Regions from separate parts of the Chryseobacterium sp. WX genome, predicted to be linked through region 3. Evidence: riboswitches for the same ligand, from Rfam matches in the RefSeq annotation. Region 3 holds a riboswitch; each other region holds the start of a gene.

Region 1 (6,252 bases), 840 kb from region 3:
TCTGAAATTCGGCATCTTTTCCAGTAAGCGGTGGTCAACAATCTCAACAGCAAACATAGGAATCAAACCCACAATACTTCGTAATTTTAAAGAAACACTGTCTCCATTTCCTAGCTGTAGGACATCATAGAAGAATCCGTCTTCTTCGTTCCAAAGTCCTTTCGTTCCTTCGCCCAGGTTTTCCATAGCTTCAGCGATATAAAGATAATGCTCAAAAAACTTGATGGCCATATCTTCATATACCTGATAATATTGGGCAAGCTCCATTGCAATACGCATCATATTCAATGCATACATGGCCATCCAGCTTGTTCCGTCTGCCTGTTCAAGATGCTGTCCGTCCTTTAGTTCCATATTCCGGTCAAAAGCTCCGATATTATCGAGACCAAGAAACCCTCCACCAAAGATATTTTTTCCGTTTTTATCCTTTCGGTTCACCCACCAGGTGAAATTAAGAAGCAGTTTCTGGAAAACTTTCTCTAAAAATAATAAATCCGGTTTTCCGTTAGCTTTTTCATCAATTTTGAAAACACGGAAGCATGACCAGGCGTGTACCGGCGGGTTCACGTCACTCATATTCCATTCATAGGCTGGAAGCTGTCCATTAGGATGCATGTACCATTCCTTAGTAAGGAGCAAAAGTTGTCCCTTGGCAAATTCCGCATCAATGATGGAAAACGGAACACAGTGAAATGCCAGATCCCATGTGGCATACCATGGATACTCCCATTTATCGGGCATAGAAATAATATCCTTATTATGGAGATGATTCCATTCCGTATTTCTTACATATTCGTTGAAATTTCTTGGGGCTTCAAAGTTGGGATCACCTTTCAGCCATTTTCCAATATTGTAATGATAGAACTGCTTATTCCAGAGAAGTCCTGCAAAAGCCTGTCTCTGAACATTTCTTTCATCTTCGTTAACGGTATCATTTTGAATTTCTTTATAAAATTCTTCAGCTTCAGCCTGTCGCGTATTGAATATTTCATCAAACTTTTCAAAAGGCTCATCAGCTTCAGCCGGGCATAATCTGAATTCAAAAACTTTGGATTCTCCGGCACCAATAAGCTCATCAATCAGAAAAGAAGCTTTTGTCCCTTTCTTTGCGGGATTTATCGTATTCGTTTGATGGATAATATAATTATTGATTCCGTCTTTGAAATAAGTGTTTTCACCTGCAGGAGCTCCATAAAGCTTAGAATTATTGGTTTCATTATCACAAAATACGCTTTGTGCATTGGTATTTCTTGAATACAGCTTCCTGATCGAAATACTGTCGTGGGCAATATCGATACTTCCGTCGTGAGAAGCATTAAGCTGTGCCTTATAGGTGTTGTATCCCCATTTCCAGTTGTTTCTGAACCATACAGTAGGTGCTACCACAATAGGTGCTTCATGCTGACTTCGGTTACAGACCGTTACTCTGGCAAGAATATCATTGTGATCGGCCTTGCAATATTCAATGAAAATATCAAAATATTCATCATTATCGAAAATTCCGGTATCGAAAATTTCATATTCCGGTTCCTTTTTACTGCGTCTTCCGTTTTCTGCAACAAGCTCATCGTAAGGAAATTCATTGATGGGATATTTATAAACCATTTTCATATAACTATGAGTAGGTGTATTATCCAGATAATAAAAGATTTCTTTGATGTCTTCCCCATGATTTCCCTGAGGATTGCTCAACCCAAAGAATCGTTCCTTTACCATTTTGTCTTTCTTGTTCCAGAACGAAAAAGCAAAGCATAAAAGCTGCTTTACATCAGAAATTCCGGCAATACCTTCTTCACCCCAACGGTAGGCATAGCTTTCTGCATTATTATGGTTGGTAAAATTCCAGGCATTCCCGTTCGGGCTATAATCTTCGCGTACATTTCCCCACTGCCGGTTGCTTACATAAGGTCCCCAGTTTTTCCATTTGGTATCTTGTAATCTATCTTTTTCGGCGGTCATATCTCATCACTTTTCCATACGAAGTTAGTTTTTTTGAGAAGTAATTCCAATTTTTTTCATCTGAATAATTATTAATATACTCTTGGAATACTTGTATTTAAGGGCTTTTTTAAATATTAAAATAATTTTTTTTTGAAATTAAAAGAAAAGAACTACCTTTGCACCATTCGTTCATTCAAATATTGAAAATGTTATCAAGAAAGGTTGAGGGATTAGACCCTATGAAACCTTAGCAACCCTTTGCGCAAGCAAAGAAGGTGCTACGTTCTACCAAAGTATTTTGGACAGATAACTCACTGAAGTTCTTTTCAGCCATTTCCTGTGGCATTTTCAATTGTATTAAAATTTAATAGAATTGAAAACAGAACTAAACTATATTAATCTTACGTATCAAACTTATTCCCAAAAGGAATACCATATCCCGTTGAGCTATCAGCTCTTTGGGAAAGATCTGTTTACAGCCCCAGTTATCTTAATCAACCATGCTCTTACCGGAAATTCAAACGTATCCGGAGAAAAAGGCTGGTGGAAACAGCTGGTGGGAAAAAATCAGATTGTTGATACTGATCAATATACCGTTCTGTGCTTCAACATACCAGGAAACGGATATGACGATTTTTTAATTGAAGATTATGAAGACTTTACTCCTTCAGATATCGCAGCGATATTTTTGAAAGGACTTGAAGCGCTACATATCAAAAATTTATATGCCATTATCGGAGGCTCTCTGGGAGGAGGGATTGCGTGGGAAATGCTTTCTAAGCAGCCGGATCTTGCAGAAATATTTATTCCTATTGCCTGCGATTACAGAACACACGACTGGCTTCATGCACAGTGTCTGGTTCAGAAATTTTTATTGAATGATAAAGAAGAACCATTACAGAAAGCGAGAATTCATGCCATGTTGTGTTATAGAACTCCACAGTCGCTCAATGACAGATTTCAAAACCAATATAACCAGGCCAAACAACGCCTGGAATCAGAAGACTGGCTGGTTTATCATGGTAACGCACTAAACGAAAGATTTAGTTTAAAGAGTTACAAACTGATGAATCATCTCTTGATGAATATAAATGCTGCTGATGCAGCACTGGAGAACATACAGGCACGAATGCACATGATCTCCGTAGATACAGACTTATTCTTCCCGGCTTCTGAAATCCGAATGTGCTTTGAAAACTTAAAAGAGAAAAATAAGGATGTGTCTTATCACGAGATCCAATCTATACACGGCCATGATGCCTTCCTAATGGAATATCAACAATTAAATAATATCATTAAAAACATTTTATAGAAGTAATGAAAAATGCTAACGAAATAAAATTTTTGAAGAACAGATCAATCGTCAAATTTGAAGGAGAAGATTTCCTGGGAGAAATCGGGATTGACGGACGAATTTTTAAAGCGCTTACTTTAGCGCGTATCAGTGTAGGCGTAATCTCTCAGCAGGCTGTAGAGAACGGAATTTCTATTCTGGTGCATGAAAATGATGCAGAGAAAGCAGTGGCTTGTCTTATTGATGAATTCGAAGCAGAAAGAAAGTCAGGAAAAGTTTCCCAAATATATAGTATCAATAATGTTTCTGTGATTGGTTTTGTTGCAGAAGATTTCAATAAAGTTTTTGCTGAGCTGGCAAGAAATAATGTTTTCCCGTTACTTTTAAATCAGGTGGCAGGAGAAAACAGAGTCAATATCGTAGTGACCTCTTCGCAGGATGAAAAAACAAGAAACATCATAGAATCTGAAATTTTCAAAAAACCGAAAACCGTTCATCTGGCCATTATTGGCCATGGAAACGTAGGGAAAACCTTGATAGAACAAGTACTTGAATCTGCAGAAGAGATTAAAAAACGTAAAAAAATAGACCTTAAAGTCGTTGCGGTAGCCAATTCAAAGAAAATTGCCTTCAACAAAAAAGGATTTGATGCCCATTGGAATGATGAGGTTTTAACAGCAGAGCATCCGTCAAACGTGGAAGAACTGATTAATTTCTCTAATGAAAATCAACTGGAGAACCTGATTGTTGTGGATAACACGGCAAGCAAGGATTTTGTTAAAAACTATCACGCTTTGGCAGAAAACGGGTTTGATCTGGTTTCTTCCAACAAAATCTTCAATACCCTTCCGATTGAAGAATACAGAAAACTAAGATATACGTTGAATAAAAACAACAGACGGTATTTGTATGAAACCAATGTAGGAGCTGGTTTACCGTTAATTGACACCATCAAGTTATTACACCTTTCAGGAGAAAATATCACAAGAATCAAAGGGGTATTCTCAGGAACACTGAGCTATGTTTTCAACAATTTTTCTTTAAGAGATGATAAATTTTCAACCATCATCAATGAAGCTTTGGAAAAAGGATACACCGAACCGGATCCAAGAGAAGACCTTTCAGGAAATGATGTGGCAAGAAAATTATTGATTCTGGCAAGAGAATTAGACTTAATCAATGAATTTGATGATATCAGCATTCAAAATCTGGTTCCTGAAAATTTACTTGAAGTTTCAAAATCAGAATTCCTTTCAAGACTAGAGGAGCTTGACGAAGAATACCAGAAAATAAAAGAAAACCAGGAACCCGGACATGTATTAAGATATGTAGGTGATCTGCACGGAGATTTACAGAAAGATAAAGGTGAACTGGATGTAAAACTGGTTTCTGTTCCTGCAACTTCAGCATTGGGACAACTGAAAGGTTCAGACTCCATCTTTGAAATCTACACAGAAAGCTATGGTGAAAATCCAATCGTGATTATGGGAGCCGGAGCTGGTGCAAAGGTAACCGCAAGAGGAGTATTCGGAGATATTTTAAGAGTAAGTGAAACAAAATAATATTTAATGTAACAATCTAATAATGTACCAGTTTACCAATAATTGGTGTCGTTATTCTGAGCAAAGCGATGATTTTAATTGGTACATTGTTAGACTGCTATATTGGTAAATTAATTAAAACTATATGGAAAATTTTGAAACATCAGCAATAAGAACCCAGACGGAAAGAACTCAGTTTGATGAGCATTCTACGCCGCTCTATCTTACCTCCAGTTTTATATTTCAGGATGCGGAGGATATGAGAGCAAGCTTTGCAGAAGAAAAACCTAAAAATTTATACAGCCGTTTTTCCAATCCTAATGTAACAGAATTTACAGATAAGATCGCTAAAATGGAAGGTGCAGAAGCAGGATATGCTTTTGCAACAGGAATGGCAGCCATCTATTCAACATTTGCAGCTTTGTTAAATGCTGGGGATCATATTGTAAGCTGCCAGTCAGTATTCGGGTCTACCCACACATTGTTTACCAAATATTTCCCGAAATGGAATATTGAAACCTCTTATTTCAAAGCAGAAGATGCAGCGAATGTGGAGCAATACATCAAACCTAATACAAAGATCTTATACCTTGAAACTCCTACCAATCCCGCTATTGAAATTCTCGATCTTGAGTTTTTCGGTCAGATCGCCAAAAAGCATAATCTTATATTTATTGTAGATAATTGTTTTGCAACACCTTACCTTCAGCAGCCTATCAAATATGGTGCAGATATTGTGGTACACTCAGCAACGAAACTGATTGACGGACAGGGGAGAGTTTTAGGAGGAATCGCAGTAGGAAAAGAAGACCTGATCAGAGAAATTTATCTTTTCGCAAGAAATACAGGTCCTGCATTGTCTCCTTTTAATGCCTGGGTATTATCAAAAAGTTTAGAAACATTGGCGATCCGTGTAGAAAAGCATTGTGAGAATGCATTGAAGGTAGCTGAGTTTTTAGAAAGTCATCCAAATGTTGAACTGGTAAAATATCCATTCCTGAAATCCCATCCTAGTTATGAAGTCGCCAAAAAGCAGATGAAGCTCGGGGGAAATATTGTGGCGTTTGAAATAAAAGGGGGAATAGAAGGAGGAAGAAACTTTTTAGATAAGATACAAATGTGTTCATTGTCTGCTAATCTAGGTGATACAAGAACGATCGTTACTCATCCGGCTTCTACAACGCATTCCAAATTATCAGACAAAGAAAGAAATGAAGTAGGGATTACTGCAGGACTGGTACGTTGCTCAGTAGGACTGGAAAATGTAGAAGATATCATTGCAGATTTAAAACAAGCTTTGGGTTAATTCAAATAGCAACTGGTTTTAGCCAAAATAGATTAAAATGAAAAATTCAGAACAATTATATAAAGCTTTATCCGAAAGAATTTTAATTCTTGACGGAGCGATGGGTACCATGCTTCAGAGATACAAATTCGAAGAAGAAGACTACCGTGGAGAGCGTTTTAAAGACTGGG
Region 2 (6,252 bases), 680 kb from region 3:
ACAAGAGTTTCTTATCCAATCTATCATATCAACAAAATTGTATTGCCGTCTAAAGCAGGTCATGCGAAAAAGATCGTTTATCTTTCAGCAGATGCATTCGGAGTACTTCCTCCGGTTTCTATCCTGAATGAAGATCAGGCGCAGTACCACTTCCTTTGCGGTTATACCTCAAAATTGGCAGGAACTGAAAGAGGAATTACAGAACCTCAACCATCTTTCTCACCTGCATTTGGTGAAGCATTCCTTACCTTACACCCGACAATGTATTCTAAAACATTAATCGGCAAAATGAAAGAGCACGGAGCTAAGGCTTATTTGGTAAACACAGGTTGGAATGGTACCGGAAAGAGAATTTCTCTTAAAGATACCAGAGCAATCATTGATGCCATCATTGACGGTTCTATTGATAATGCTCCTAAAACTCAGGTTCCAATTATGAATCTTGAAATTCCTACTGAATTGCCAAACGTTTCTACAGGTATTCTAGATCCTAGAGATACTTATGAGAGCGCTTCAGAATGGGAAGAAAAAGCAAAAGATCTTGCTTCAAGATATATCAAGAACTTTGAGCAGTATTGTGATACTGAAGAAGGTAAAAAATTAGTAGCTTCAGGACCTCAATTGCAGGAACAAACTATCTAATAGTTACCAATCAACATACAAAAAGCCTCATCAGTGATGAGGCTTTTTTTTTATTCATATTTTTTACAGTTTTCAATCAGTTCGTTCTGTTCATCCAGTTTTAGGACGGTTGATTTGATTGATTCTTCAGTGAGGTATTTTATAATCATAAAGTGTTTTGAAGAAAAGTAAGACTCTTTGTCCAATATTTTATCTAAATACTGCGGGGTAGTGAAGGTCATCCCATATTTTGTTTTGTCGGAAAATTCAATACTTACTTCTATAGCATCAGATTCAATATTTTCAATTTCATCATCAATATGAATAGAAGTTATTTCCGGTTCATTGTTTAAACTAAAATAAAAATCAGAATACCACCTCAGTCTTCCTTCGTCATTCCAGATTCTTATATTTTCCGCATTTTTTTCTTCAACGATATAGTTTTTTCTTTTCGTCAATTGTCCGGAATATATTCCAATGTCTTTGCAATAAACCTTATCTTTTATCTTCATAAATTACTCTGTTACTTATCCATAATTATCTGTAGAAATCTGTGCAATTCATGGGAAAAGGATAAGTAACAAAATTACTTCAAGCTTAATAAAGCCAGCCTATATCCATCCATTCCAAAGCCTGATAAAACGGCATCTGTATTGGCTGCCGTTACAGATTTCTGTCGGAATTCCTCTCTTTTATAAATGTTACTGATATGTACTTCTACTTTTGGCTTGCGAATGTTTTTCAAGCAATCAGCAATAGCATAAGAATAATGAGTAAAAGCTCCGGGGTTAATTACTAAGGCATCAAAATCATCCTCCTGAAGTCTGTTGATAAGTTCTCCTTCAATATTAGACTGGTAATATTTTAATTCATGGGTATGGAACTCGGATCTTAAATTTTCCAAATAGCTTTCCATAGAAACATTTCCATAGATTTCCGGTTCTCTTGTGCCTAACAGATTGAGGTTAGGGCCGTTGATGATCAAAACTTTCATACCATAAAATTAAAAACTTTTTTCAATTAAAGATCAAAAATTTCTGGACAGATTTAATTTGTTGTATTGAATTATTGATAATGATATTTGTCATGTTTAAGAAAGTGGCAAAGCTTGTAACTCTTTATTGTGATGGGTTTTATTAAAAAATTACGTTAATTTTTGAAAATTTATCATGAAAAATAAATAAGTCTACTTGTTTTGTAGACTAAAAGTTTTTAGCTTTGCAACCATATTTCGATCGGCTTATAAAGAAAGATGGAGGGAACTGACCCTGTGAAGTCTTGACAACCTACCCGTGGGGCAAGGTGTTACGTTCAGCCTTTTAAGGAAAAATAAGCATTTGGTTTATCGTATTTATCGATGCCCTTTGCTGATTTTTCTGCAAAGGGCTAAATTTTAATATATGATAACTAAAATTGATTATGATTAGCAAAAATTTATTCAATTCTAAAGCGTGGATACCTCCGGTTGCTGCTTTTTTTCTGGGAGTAACCAGTGTAAGTGCACAGAATTCCAGACCGAAAAAAGATAGCCTTCATGAAAAGGAGATTGATGAAGTAGTAGTGGTGGCTTACGGAAAAGCTAAAAGAAACAGCTATACCGGCTCTGTAGCGACCATTTCAAGTGATAAGATTAATAACAGACCTGTAACCAATATCACCAAAGCATTGGAAGGCCAGGTTGCGGGGATTCAGACCACCAGTGCATCAGGACAGCCAGGTGCGGTTTCTACCATCAGAGTCAGAGGTATTGGTTCCATCAGTGCTTCCAGTGATCCTTTATATGTAGTGGACGGAATTCCTTTTGATGGAAACCTGAACTCCATTAGCCCAAGCGATATTGAATCTATAAGTGTTTTAAAAGATGCTACAGCAAGTGCTTTGTATGGTTCAAGAGGAGCCAACGGGATTATTATCATCACTACAAAATCAGGGAAAAAAGGAGAAGCCAGAGTTAATTTTAATATCAGTCAGGGATTCTCAGGACGAGCTGTCAAAGATTATGAACAGGTAAACACGGAGCAATACTTTCAATTATATTGGGAAGCATTAAGAAACGGATATCAGTCCGGTAAAGTTTCTTCTCAGCAGGCTGCTCAGATGGCAACAGATAATCTTGTTTCTACCCTTGGAATTAATCCATATGGAACTGCTTATCCAAAACCGGTGGGAACAGATGGAAAATTATTGCTTGGTGCATCACCACTCTGGAATGACGACTGGAGAGATATTTTACAGAGAGTGGCATCAAGAAACCAGGTGGATCTTGATATCAGCGGAGGTAGTGATAAAAGTAATTACTTCTTTTCACTAGGGTATCTGGATGATAATGGGATGGCGATTGAATCCGGTTTTAAAAGATATAATACCAGATTAAAAATCAATTCGGAAGTGAAGAAATGGTTAAATGTTGGAGCAAACTTAAGCTATACCAACAGTATTCAGCAGGCACCAACTTCTTCAGATTCCAAGGCGAGCAATATCATCAATGCCGCAAGGTTTATTCCTTCTTTCTATCCTTATTATGAAAGAAATGCTGACGGAACTTACGTTTTAGATGCTGACGGAAATCCGATTTATGATTTTGGAAAGTACAGGCCCACAAATGCACTTCAAAATCAGAATGCGGCTGCAACTTTACCATTAGACAAAAACGAAAATAAAGAAGATAACTTTTCAGGAAAAGGATTCATGGAATTCACTTTCCTGCCGGAACTGAAATTCAAAACAAGCTTCTCAGTTGATTTGGTGAATTATAACGGTCATTATTATTCAAATCCATTACTTGGGCAAGGAGCGGAAATTGGAGGTTCAGTGACGAAAACCAATACCAGAACACTATCTTATACAACCAGTAATATCCTTACGTACGATAAAAAGTTTGGAAAGCATCACGTTAATGCACTGGCAGGACACGAATTCTACAAATACGATTATCAGACGATATCAGGAACAAGAAGTCAGTTTTCACTGCCTTATTACTATGAGCCGGATGCTGCTTCTTTGCTGGGAAGTTTCAGTGGAAACAGTAATAAATTAAGCTTATTGAGTTTCCTTGGAAAAGTAGAGTATGACTACAATAATACTTACTTTTTATCTGCATCGGGAAGAGCAGACAGCTCTTCGAGATTTGAAAAAGATAACAGATGGGGGAGATTCTGGTCAGTAGGAGGTTCATGGAAAATATCCAATGAGGAATTTATTAAAAGCCTGAATGTATTCAATCAATTGACATTGCGTGCCAGCTACGGAGGACAAGGAAATGATAAATTACTTAGACCTAACGGACAACCGCTTTATTATGCTTATCAGGAGCTGTACAGATTTATCAGCCTTGGTGGAGAACCGGGTACAACTCTTGAAAAGACTTCCACTAATAATGTGAAATGGGAAACCAACCTTAATTTAAACGTAGGATTGGAATTTGCTATTTTGAATAACAGAGTTAAAGGGAATATCGAATACTTCAAAAGAAAAAGCCAGGATCTTCTGTTTAATATGCCGGTGGCACCATCGTTGGGTATCAGTGATTATCCTGCCAATATCGGAACCATTCAGAATACAGGATTTGAATTTTCACTATTCACAACCCCTGTTAAAACTGAGGATTTCCAATGGAATGTTGATGTTAACCTAAGCACTTTAAACAACAAAGTAACCAAATTACCGGGAGGTTCTCTTGTGGTGGGAACAAAGTTATTAACGGTAGGAGGTTCTGTATATGATTTCTTTATTCCGGAATGGGTGGGTGTAGATCCAGGCAATGGAAAGCCATTGTGGAAAACAGTTTCTACCGATGCTAGTGGAAATTCAGTGGAAGGAACTACTTCGGAATACTCAAAAGCAACAAAACTATTGCAAGGTTCCGCATTGCCGAAACTGACAGGAGGAATCAGTACAAGCATTACCTATAAGAATTTTGACTTTTCAGGATTACTGACATTCAAAATCGGGGGTAAAATTTTAGATACAGATTATACTTCCATCATGCATAACGGAAGTGCGGGAGGACGTGCGTGGAGTTCTGAAATACTGAACAGATGGACACCGGATAATCCATATACAGATGTTCCCGCATTGAGCACAACAACGAATAACTGGACTTCAACGTCTTCAAGATTCCTGTATTCAGGTACTTATGCAAGACTTAAAAATGTAAGCTTGGGATATACACTTCCTGAGGATTATTTTGAGAAAATAGGATTGAAAAAATTCAGAATTTATATTCAGGCAGAAAACCTTCTGACCTTCTATAAACATAAAGGAATGGATCCTGAGCAGGCTTTGGACGGAACCACGTATTACAGATATCCTGCCATGAGAACCATCACTTTTGGTCTTCAGGCAACTCTTTAACCTTTTAAAATTGAAACAATGAAAAAATTAAAATACATATCATTTGTACTTATCGGATTTTTGTCGTTGGCAAGCTGCGAAAGCGAGCTGGATACAGCTCCTACTGATCAGGCCAGTAGTGTAGAAGTTTTCAAAACAGCCGAAAGTGCCGAAACAGTGGTAAACGGTACCTGGGCAAAATTTAATAATGACGGAACAACCTATGCCAATATCGGGTATTCCACTGTGTTGAGAGCCAGTGATGCCATGGGAAGTGATGTGGCAGTATTGACCAACAAATATGGTTTCGCTTCTACCTATGCCTTTACAGAAATGGTGAACAGTACAGCAAGCCGCCCGCTGTTTATCTGGACGATGTTGTATTCTACTATCAATAATATGAATAATGTGATTACAAGAATTGATGGAACAGAAGGTAGTCAGGAGAAAAAAGATCAGGTGAAGGGACAGGCAAAAGCATTACGTGCTTTCTGTTATCTGAATCTGGCAAGCTTTTATCAGTTCAGCTACCTGAAAGACAAATCAGTTTTGACAGCTCCCATTTATACTGAACCTTCCACAACAAGCACGGTAGGGAAGAAAAGAGCAAGTCTTGAAGAAATCTATACATTGATTAAAAGTGATCTTACGGATGCTGATAACCTGTTGAAAAGTTATACAAGAAATAATAAGGATAAGATCAACCGTGCTGTAGTGAACGGGCTTTTAGCAAGAACTTACCTGAATACCGGTGAATGGAGCAAAGCTTCGGCATCTGCGAAAATTGCAAGAGAAGGATTCCCACTGATGGCTCCGGAAAAATATAAGGATGGATTCAATGATATCAACAATGCAGAATGGATCTGGGGACACGGGCAGACGCAAGAACAATCAGATGCGAGCTATGCCTTCCACTATCTTGATGTATCTTCATCAGGAAGTTATTATTACAGCTTTATGGCAGATCCTTATTTTAAAGACCTTTTTGATACTAATGATATCAGATCTCAATTGTTTTCATGGGATGGACAGAAAGGAAGAGAAGGATTGCTGAGATATGCAAAGTTTAAATTTAAGCCAACCCTTATTGCAGATATCGTGTACATGAGAGCTGCAGAAATGTACCTGATCGAAGCTGAAGCCGAAGCAAGAAACGGAAATGTTTCTCAGGCAGTCACAGTATTGAATCAGTTGAAATCTGCCAGAAATGCTAATATTTATTCTGGATCATTTTCACAGAATGCAGTAGTAGATGCCATTCTGATTGAAAGAAGAAAAGAATTATTCGGAGAAGGATTT
Region 3 (6,252 bases):
ACGGGAAATTCCATTACTATTACGGCGACGGCAAGTACCAATGCTACATTTCAGCTAAAAGCCAACGGAACTGTTGTCAATTCAGCAACAACGCCTTCACAATCTTATTCTTACAGTTATACGGTTACTCAGGATGCAAATATGGAACTTGTGGCGACACAGGGAACCAATTCCAAAACGGCAGCATTCATTGTACAGGTTCCGAGAAATGTTGTTTCCCAGGCAATACCCAACTGGATCAGACAGGGAATCAATTATCATCCGACAGATCCAACCAAGGTGGGATTGGCTTTATATGCTCCGGGAAAAAATTTTGTACACGTCATAGGAAGTTTCAATAACTGGGCGGTGAATGATACCTATTTAATGAAAAAAGATACTACAAATCCTGATCTGTACTGGATTGAACTCAATGGAATCACTCCTCAGCAACTTTATACCTTCCAATACAGAACAAACGATTTGAGAAAAGTAGCAGATCCTTATTCCCCACAAATTTTATCTTCTTACGATGACCCGTGGATTTCGGCTTCTACCTACCCGAACTTACCAGCATTTCCTGCCGGGCAGGGTTTTGAAGTGTCAACATTTAAAACAGGCCAGACCGCTTATAATTGGCAGGTTTCCAATTTTCAAAGACCTGCGAAACAGGATCTTATAGTCTATGAATTATTACTGAGAGACTTTACTCAAGAAAAAAACTGGCAGTCATTGATTGATAAAATCTCGTATTTAAAGAATTTAAAGATCAATGCTATAGAACTGCTTCCCATCATGGAATTTGACGGAAATCTTTCCTGGGGATACAATACTTCTTTCCATTATGCATTAGACAAAGCCTATGGAACTCCGGAAAAATTCAAAGAATTTGTAGATTTATGTCATCAGAACGGAATTGCAGTCATTCTGGATGTAGCGTTTAATCATGCTACAGGACGCTCTCCTTTAGTTAGACTTTGGAATATTGATCCTGATGGTGACGGCTATGGTGATGTTGCACCGAACAATCCTTACTTTAACCAGGTACCGAAACATTCATACAATGTCTTCAATGATTTTAACCATACAAGTCTTTCAACGCAATATTATGTTGAAAGATGTCTTCAGCAATGGCTGACTGAATATCACATAGACGGATTCCGTTGGGATTTAACCAAAGGATTTACGCAAAGCTGTTCTGAAAATGATGAAGCCTGTACCAATGCCTACCAGCAGGACAGAGTGGATATCATGAAAAATTATGCTGATAAACAATGGGCCATTGATCCCAATTCTTATATGATCTTCGAACACCTTGGAACTGATGCAGAAGAACAGCAATGGGCGAATTACAGAATAGCAGAAGGAAAAGGCGTTATGCTTTGGAATAAACAGACCGATCCTTACAATCAGAATACGATGGGCTATCAGGAAAACAGCAACTACGACCGTATGAATCACAGTCTTCACGGCTTCACCAATATGAGTGCCGTAGGTTATGGAGAAAGCCATGATGAAGAGAGGCTGATGTTTAAAAACCTTGCCTATGGTGCTATAAACGGAGGTTACAATGTGAAAGACCTGAATACCGCTCTTGAAAGAATGAAAACTTTCGGGGCCACGTTCTTTACTATCCCTGGTCCGAAAATGATCTGGCAGTTTGGAGAATTAGGTTATGAATTCAGCATCAACAGATGTGCGAATGGTACCATCGACAGCGGATGTAGAACCGATGAAAAACCTGTAGCATTCACTTTAGGATATGATACCAATGCGAACCGAAAAGCAGTCTATGATACATGGGCTAAAATCATCAACATCAGAAACAGTCATCAGGTTTTTAAATCTAAAACTTACAGTATAGAATCCAATAACCTTACGAATGATCCTACTGGTCTTATCACAAGAATTTATGTGTATGATGCAGCTATTACAACAGGAATAAAGAATGTTGTCGTATTGGCCAATTACACGACTTCCGCACAGAATGTAGTGCCTTATTTCCCTTACACTGGTCAATGGCAGAATTTAATGGATAACAGTATTTCAAATATAGTTTCCACAACGGCTCCGATCACTTTACAGCCCGGAGAATTCAGAATCTTTGGAAATTATGCAGGTGCGTTGTCTACTGTAGATGCCAATGCGGTCAACAAATTATCTCTTCAGATTGCGGATAATCCGGTTCGCAACGGAATCGCTCACCTCGTTTTCAATAAAGCAAAAAAAGGTGAAATTTCAATTTTTGATATGACCGGTAAAAAACTGGATACTTTCAAACTGGATAAAGAGAGCGGAACTTACGATGCGAAGGTTGATTATCCAGCAGGCACGTATCTTGTGCAGTTGAAATCAGATACAGGAATAGCCATTCAAAAGATGATTATTGAATAAAATAAATTATAAAATAATAAAGGCAAATTTGCGGATCAGCAGATTTGCTTTTTTTTGTAAGTTCAAAAAAATAGTCTACTTTTGCAGTAGATTTATCAAGAAAGGTGGAGGGATTTGGCCCGGTGAAACCTTAGCAACCTACACGGTTCCAGAAGTGTAAAGGTGCTAATTCCAACCCTTTGGGGGAGATAAGTGAAGTCAATATTCTATATAAATTCCATTTCTTGAAGTCTTGTGTATCTGCGGAAAGATCCGTCAGATTCGTAGTATTAATTGGCAAGAATAAAAATGAAAAAATTAAGCACAGCTGTATTATTGCTTGGAGCAATTCTGGTCGCGGCTCAGGAAAGTGAGGAAAAAGGAAATCAGATCGAAGATATCATCATCGTCGGAAACCGTAATGTCAAAAGAACAAAGCTGGAGACACCGGTTCCTGTAGATGTAATTAATATCGACAAAATCCAGAGAAGTTCTCCCCAAATGACTGCTCAGGATCTCCTGAATTATGTGATTCCATCGTTTAATGCAGTGAGACAGTCTGCTTCTGATGGTACCGAACATATTGACCCTGTTACTTTAAGAGGTATGGGACCCGATCAGGTTTTGGTGTTGCTTAACGGAAAGAGAAGACATTCTACTTCTTTGGTAAATTATCAGAATACCGTGGGAAATGGTTCTGTAGGAACAGATTTGAGTACCATTCCCGTAATTGCAATTGATAGAATAGAAGTGTTAAGAGACGGAGCAGCTGCGCAATATGGTTCTGATGCCATTGCAGGAGTGATCAACATAATTCTTAAGAAAAATACAGGAGCTTCAGCAAGCCTTACTTACGGATTAAGCGGAAGAAATGATGGTGATACTTACCAGGCAGGAGTTAACTATGGAACCTCATTAGGAAAGAAAGAAGGTTATATTAATCTTTCATTACAGCTAAGTCACAGAGGAAAAACCACTAGAACGCAAAATCACGACCTGGATATTTTCGGGGATAATTTTGCCTATGAATTTGCTGGTGATGCTGAAGCCGTAAAAGCTGCCAGAGCTGCAGATGATGCAGAAATTGCAAAAAGAGGATTAACACGTGATGATTTTAATTTTCAGATCGGAGATGCCCAGATCAGACAGGGACAGCTGTTTTTCAACTCAGAATATCCTTTTAATGATCATTTTAAACTCTATTCTTTCGGAGGTTTCAGTATTAAAGAAGGAGAAGGGTTTGGTTTCAGAAGACTGCCGAGCGAAAAGTCTAATGTAGTTTCATCCATTTATCCGAACGGATTTCAGGCTACTCTGGCCTCTCAGGTATATGACGTTTCTTATGCTGTAGGTGCGAAATATAATGTTAACGACTGGCTATTTGACCTTAGTAACACCTTTGGAAGCAATACTTTCAATTATACTGTAAACAATACGAATAATGCTTCTCTGGGTGCAAAATCACCCACAAGTTTTTATGCAGGCGCCCATAGTTTTCTGCAGAATACCATTAATCTTGATGTTTCTAAAAATATAAACCGTTTCAATATCGCATTTGGGGGAGAATTCAGATTTGAACAATACCAGATTAAAGCGGGTGACGAAGCATCCTATACCCAATATGACATCAATGGAAATGTAGCCACTGAAGGATCAACAGTGCTTGGTGCAGGCGGATCTCAATCCTTCATCGGATTCTCTCCCAACAATGCCTTGAAGAAAGACAGACATTCCACGGCAGTATATGCAGATGTTTCCTATGATTTGGATAAAAAACTCAACATTGACGCTGCTGCCAGATTTGAAAATTATTCAGATTTCGGAAATACCTTGAATGGAAAACTCGCTGTACGATATGAGTTTGTAAAAAACTATGCGGTAAGAGCCGCTGTTGGGACAGGATTCAGAGCACCATCATTGCAACAACAGTATTTTAATAATTCCTATGCGGATATTTCTACTTCGGGTTCTAAGATTGTTACCAAAGGAATATTCAGCAACGATAGCGAAGCCGCTAAAATTCTTGGATTTGATAAACTCAAACAGGAAACTTCTGTCAATGCAAGTGCTGGATTTACGCTGAAACCTTTAAACAACTTGACAATTACTATAGATGGATACTGGATCAAAGTAAAGGATAGAGTTGTGATCACCAGCAATATAACAGATAAAAGACTGGATCAGTTTAAGGTAGAAAGCGGAAGATTCTTCGCCAATGCCATTGATACAGAAACGAAAGGAGTAGATGTAGTGGTTTCCTATGACTGGATTCTTGGGAATGGAAAATTAAATATGAATCTTGCCGGAAACTATACGGAAACAAAAATCACAGATTTTCATTTTCCTGAAAACTTAGGAACGCCTCAGGATCAGTTTTTTGGTCCCGATCAGATCAATATCATTGAAACCCTGTCTCCAAAAACAAAAGCTTCATTAGGATTAAATTATGGAATAGGAAAATTCAGTTTTCTCGTAAGAAATACCTATTTTGGTAAGGTAATAAGAGATGGTTATCCGTTTGGAGACGTGCAGGAATTCTCACCAAAAGTAGTGACAGACATCAGCGTTGGGTATGATATTACTAAAAGTATCAATTTTACAGTAGGAGCCAACAATATATTTGATGTCTTTCCGGACCGCCAGATTTATAAAAATTCATATTATGGAGTATTCAAATATGCGCCTGTACAGATGGGAACGCTGGGGAATTATTTCTTCGGAAGGCTTAATTTTAATTTTTAATCATTAAATGAGTACTTCCTCACATCAGATTGGCTGGAAAACAGCCGCAGCCATCGTCGTTTCCAATATGATCGGAACAGGGATTTTTACCACCTTGGGATTTCAGCTTTCCGATATTACCAACACCTACAGTATTTTCCTGCTATGGAGCATCGGAGGAGTTCTCGCATTGTTCGGAGCTTTTTGCTACGCAGAATTGGGCTCCCATTTTAAAGGAAACGGAGGCGATTTTATTTATCTTAAAGAAACCTATCATCCGATTTTCGGATATCTCATAAGCTGGATTTCGCTCATCATAGGATTTTCCTCTCCCGTAGCGCTGGCTGCTTTGGCTATGTCAAAATACCTTTCTGTATTTGATTATAGCTTCGGAAACGGATTTGCCATAGCCACGATATTCCTGGTGGCAATTGCATTATCATTCAGCCTGAAAACATCCAGCAGGTTTCACAACTTTTTTACATTCATTAAAATCGCTTTTATTATTGTACTGGTTATTCTTGGAGTAGGAATTTCAAATTCACCCCAGATCGGCAACAGCCTTAATTTCAGTGACAGCTGGCAGAATGAGATCATGCTTCCTGCCTTTGCAACCTCTCTGGTATTTGTGACCTATTCATACACAGGCTGGAATTCAGCTTCCTATATTGCGGGAGAAATAAAGGATGTACAGAAAAACCTTCCTAAATCATTGATTATAGGAACTGTTTTTGTGACGGTAAGCTATATTCTGGTGAATTATATTATGCTGAAACACGCTCCTGTAAATCAGCTGGCAGGAAAAGAAGATGTGATGGGCGAAGCAGCAGTCAATATGTTGGGTCCGGCTTTTGGAAAAATTGTTAATATTTTTATAGCCCTGCAGCTGATTGCAACCATAAGCGGATATTTGTGGGTTGGCTCAAGACTGACACAGGCTTTTGCAAAACATACCCACATCTGGAAACCATTGTCATCTGGAAATGCAAAAGGAATTCCGGTAAGAGCTATCTTTGCCCATGCTGTGATTGCTGCTATTATTATTTTAACGGGAAGCTTTAAAGAAATTTTTGTTTATACAGCTTTTATACTACAGCTTTTTGCCAGTCTTGCGATTTCGACGGTTTTCTTTCTGAAGAAAAAAGACAGAAAAATCTTTAAGTCGAATGCTTTCCATAT

Evidence for each region. A riboswitch is a leader RNA that binds a small molecule or an ion and turns the genes downstream of it on or off. The one in region 3 is predicted to bind S-adenosylmethionine.
Region 1: linked by a shared signal. The riboswitch ahead of PZ898_RS17750 (alpha/beta fold hydrolase) and the one ahead of PZ898_RS13870 (TonB-dependent receptor) in region 3 are both predicted to bind S-adenosylmethionine.
Region 2: linked by a shared signal. The riboswitch ahead of PZ898_RS16965 (TonB-dependent receptor) and the one ahead of PZ898_RS13870 (TonB-dependent receptor) in region 3 are both predicted to bind S-adenosylmethionine.

What each region holds. Positions count from the first base shown of each region.
Region 1 covers NZ_CP120710.1:3,922,588-3,928,839, forward strand. Annotated here, with positions in the region: gene PZ898_RS17745 (glucosidase) at 1-1,959, opposite strand, end outside; SAM riboswitch class I at 2,148-2,254, shown strand; gene PZ898_RS17750 (alpha/beta fold hydrolase) at 2,315-3,253, shown strand; gene PZ898_RS17755 (ACT domain-containing protein) at 3,259-4,797, shown strand; gene PZ898_RS17760 (O-succinylhomoserine sulfhydrylase) at 4,922-6,082, shown strand; gene PZ898_RS17765 (homocysteine S-methyltransferase family protein) at 6,120-6,252, shown strand, end outside.
Region 2 covers NZ_CP120710.1:3,762,424-3,768,675, forward strand. Annotated here, with positions in the region: gene pckA (phosphoenolpyruvate carboxykinase (ATP)) at 1-642, shown strand, start outside; gene PZ898_RS16955 (hypothetical protein) at 693-1,133, opposite strand; gene PZ898_RS16960 (type II 3-dehydroquinate dehydratase) at 1,208-1,615, opposite strand; SAM riboswitch class I at 1,859-1,957, shown strand; gene PZ898_RS16965 (TonB-dependent receptor) at 2,041-4,974, shown strand; gene PZ898_RS16970 (RagB/SusD family nutrient uptake outer membrane protein) at 4,993-6,252, shown strand, end outside.
Region 3 covers NZ_CP120710.1:3,084,571-3,090,822, reverse strand. Annotated here, with positions in the region: gene PZ898_RS13875 (alpha-amylase family glycosyl hydrolase) at 1-2,373, shown strand, start outside; SAM riboswitch class I at 2,463-2,568, shown strand; gene PZ898_RS13870 (TonB-dependent receptor) at 2,662-5,094, shown strand; gene PZ898_RS13865 (amino acid permease) at 5,102-6,252, shown strand, end outside.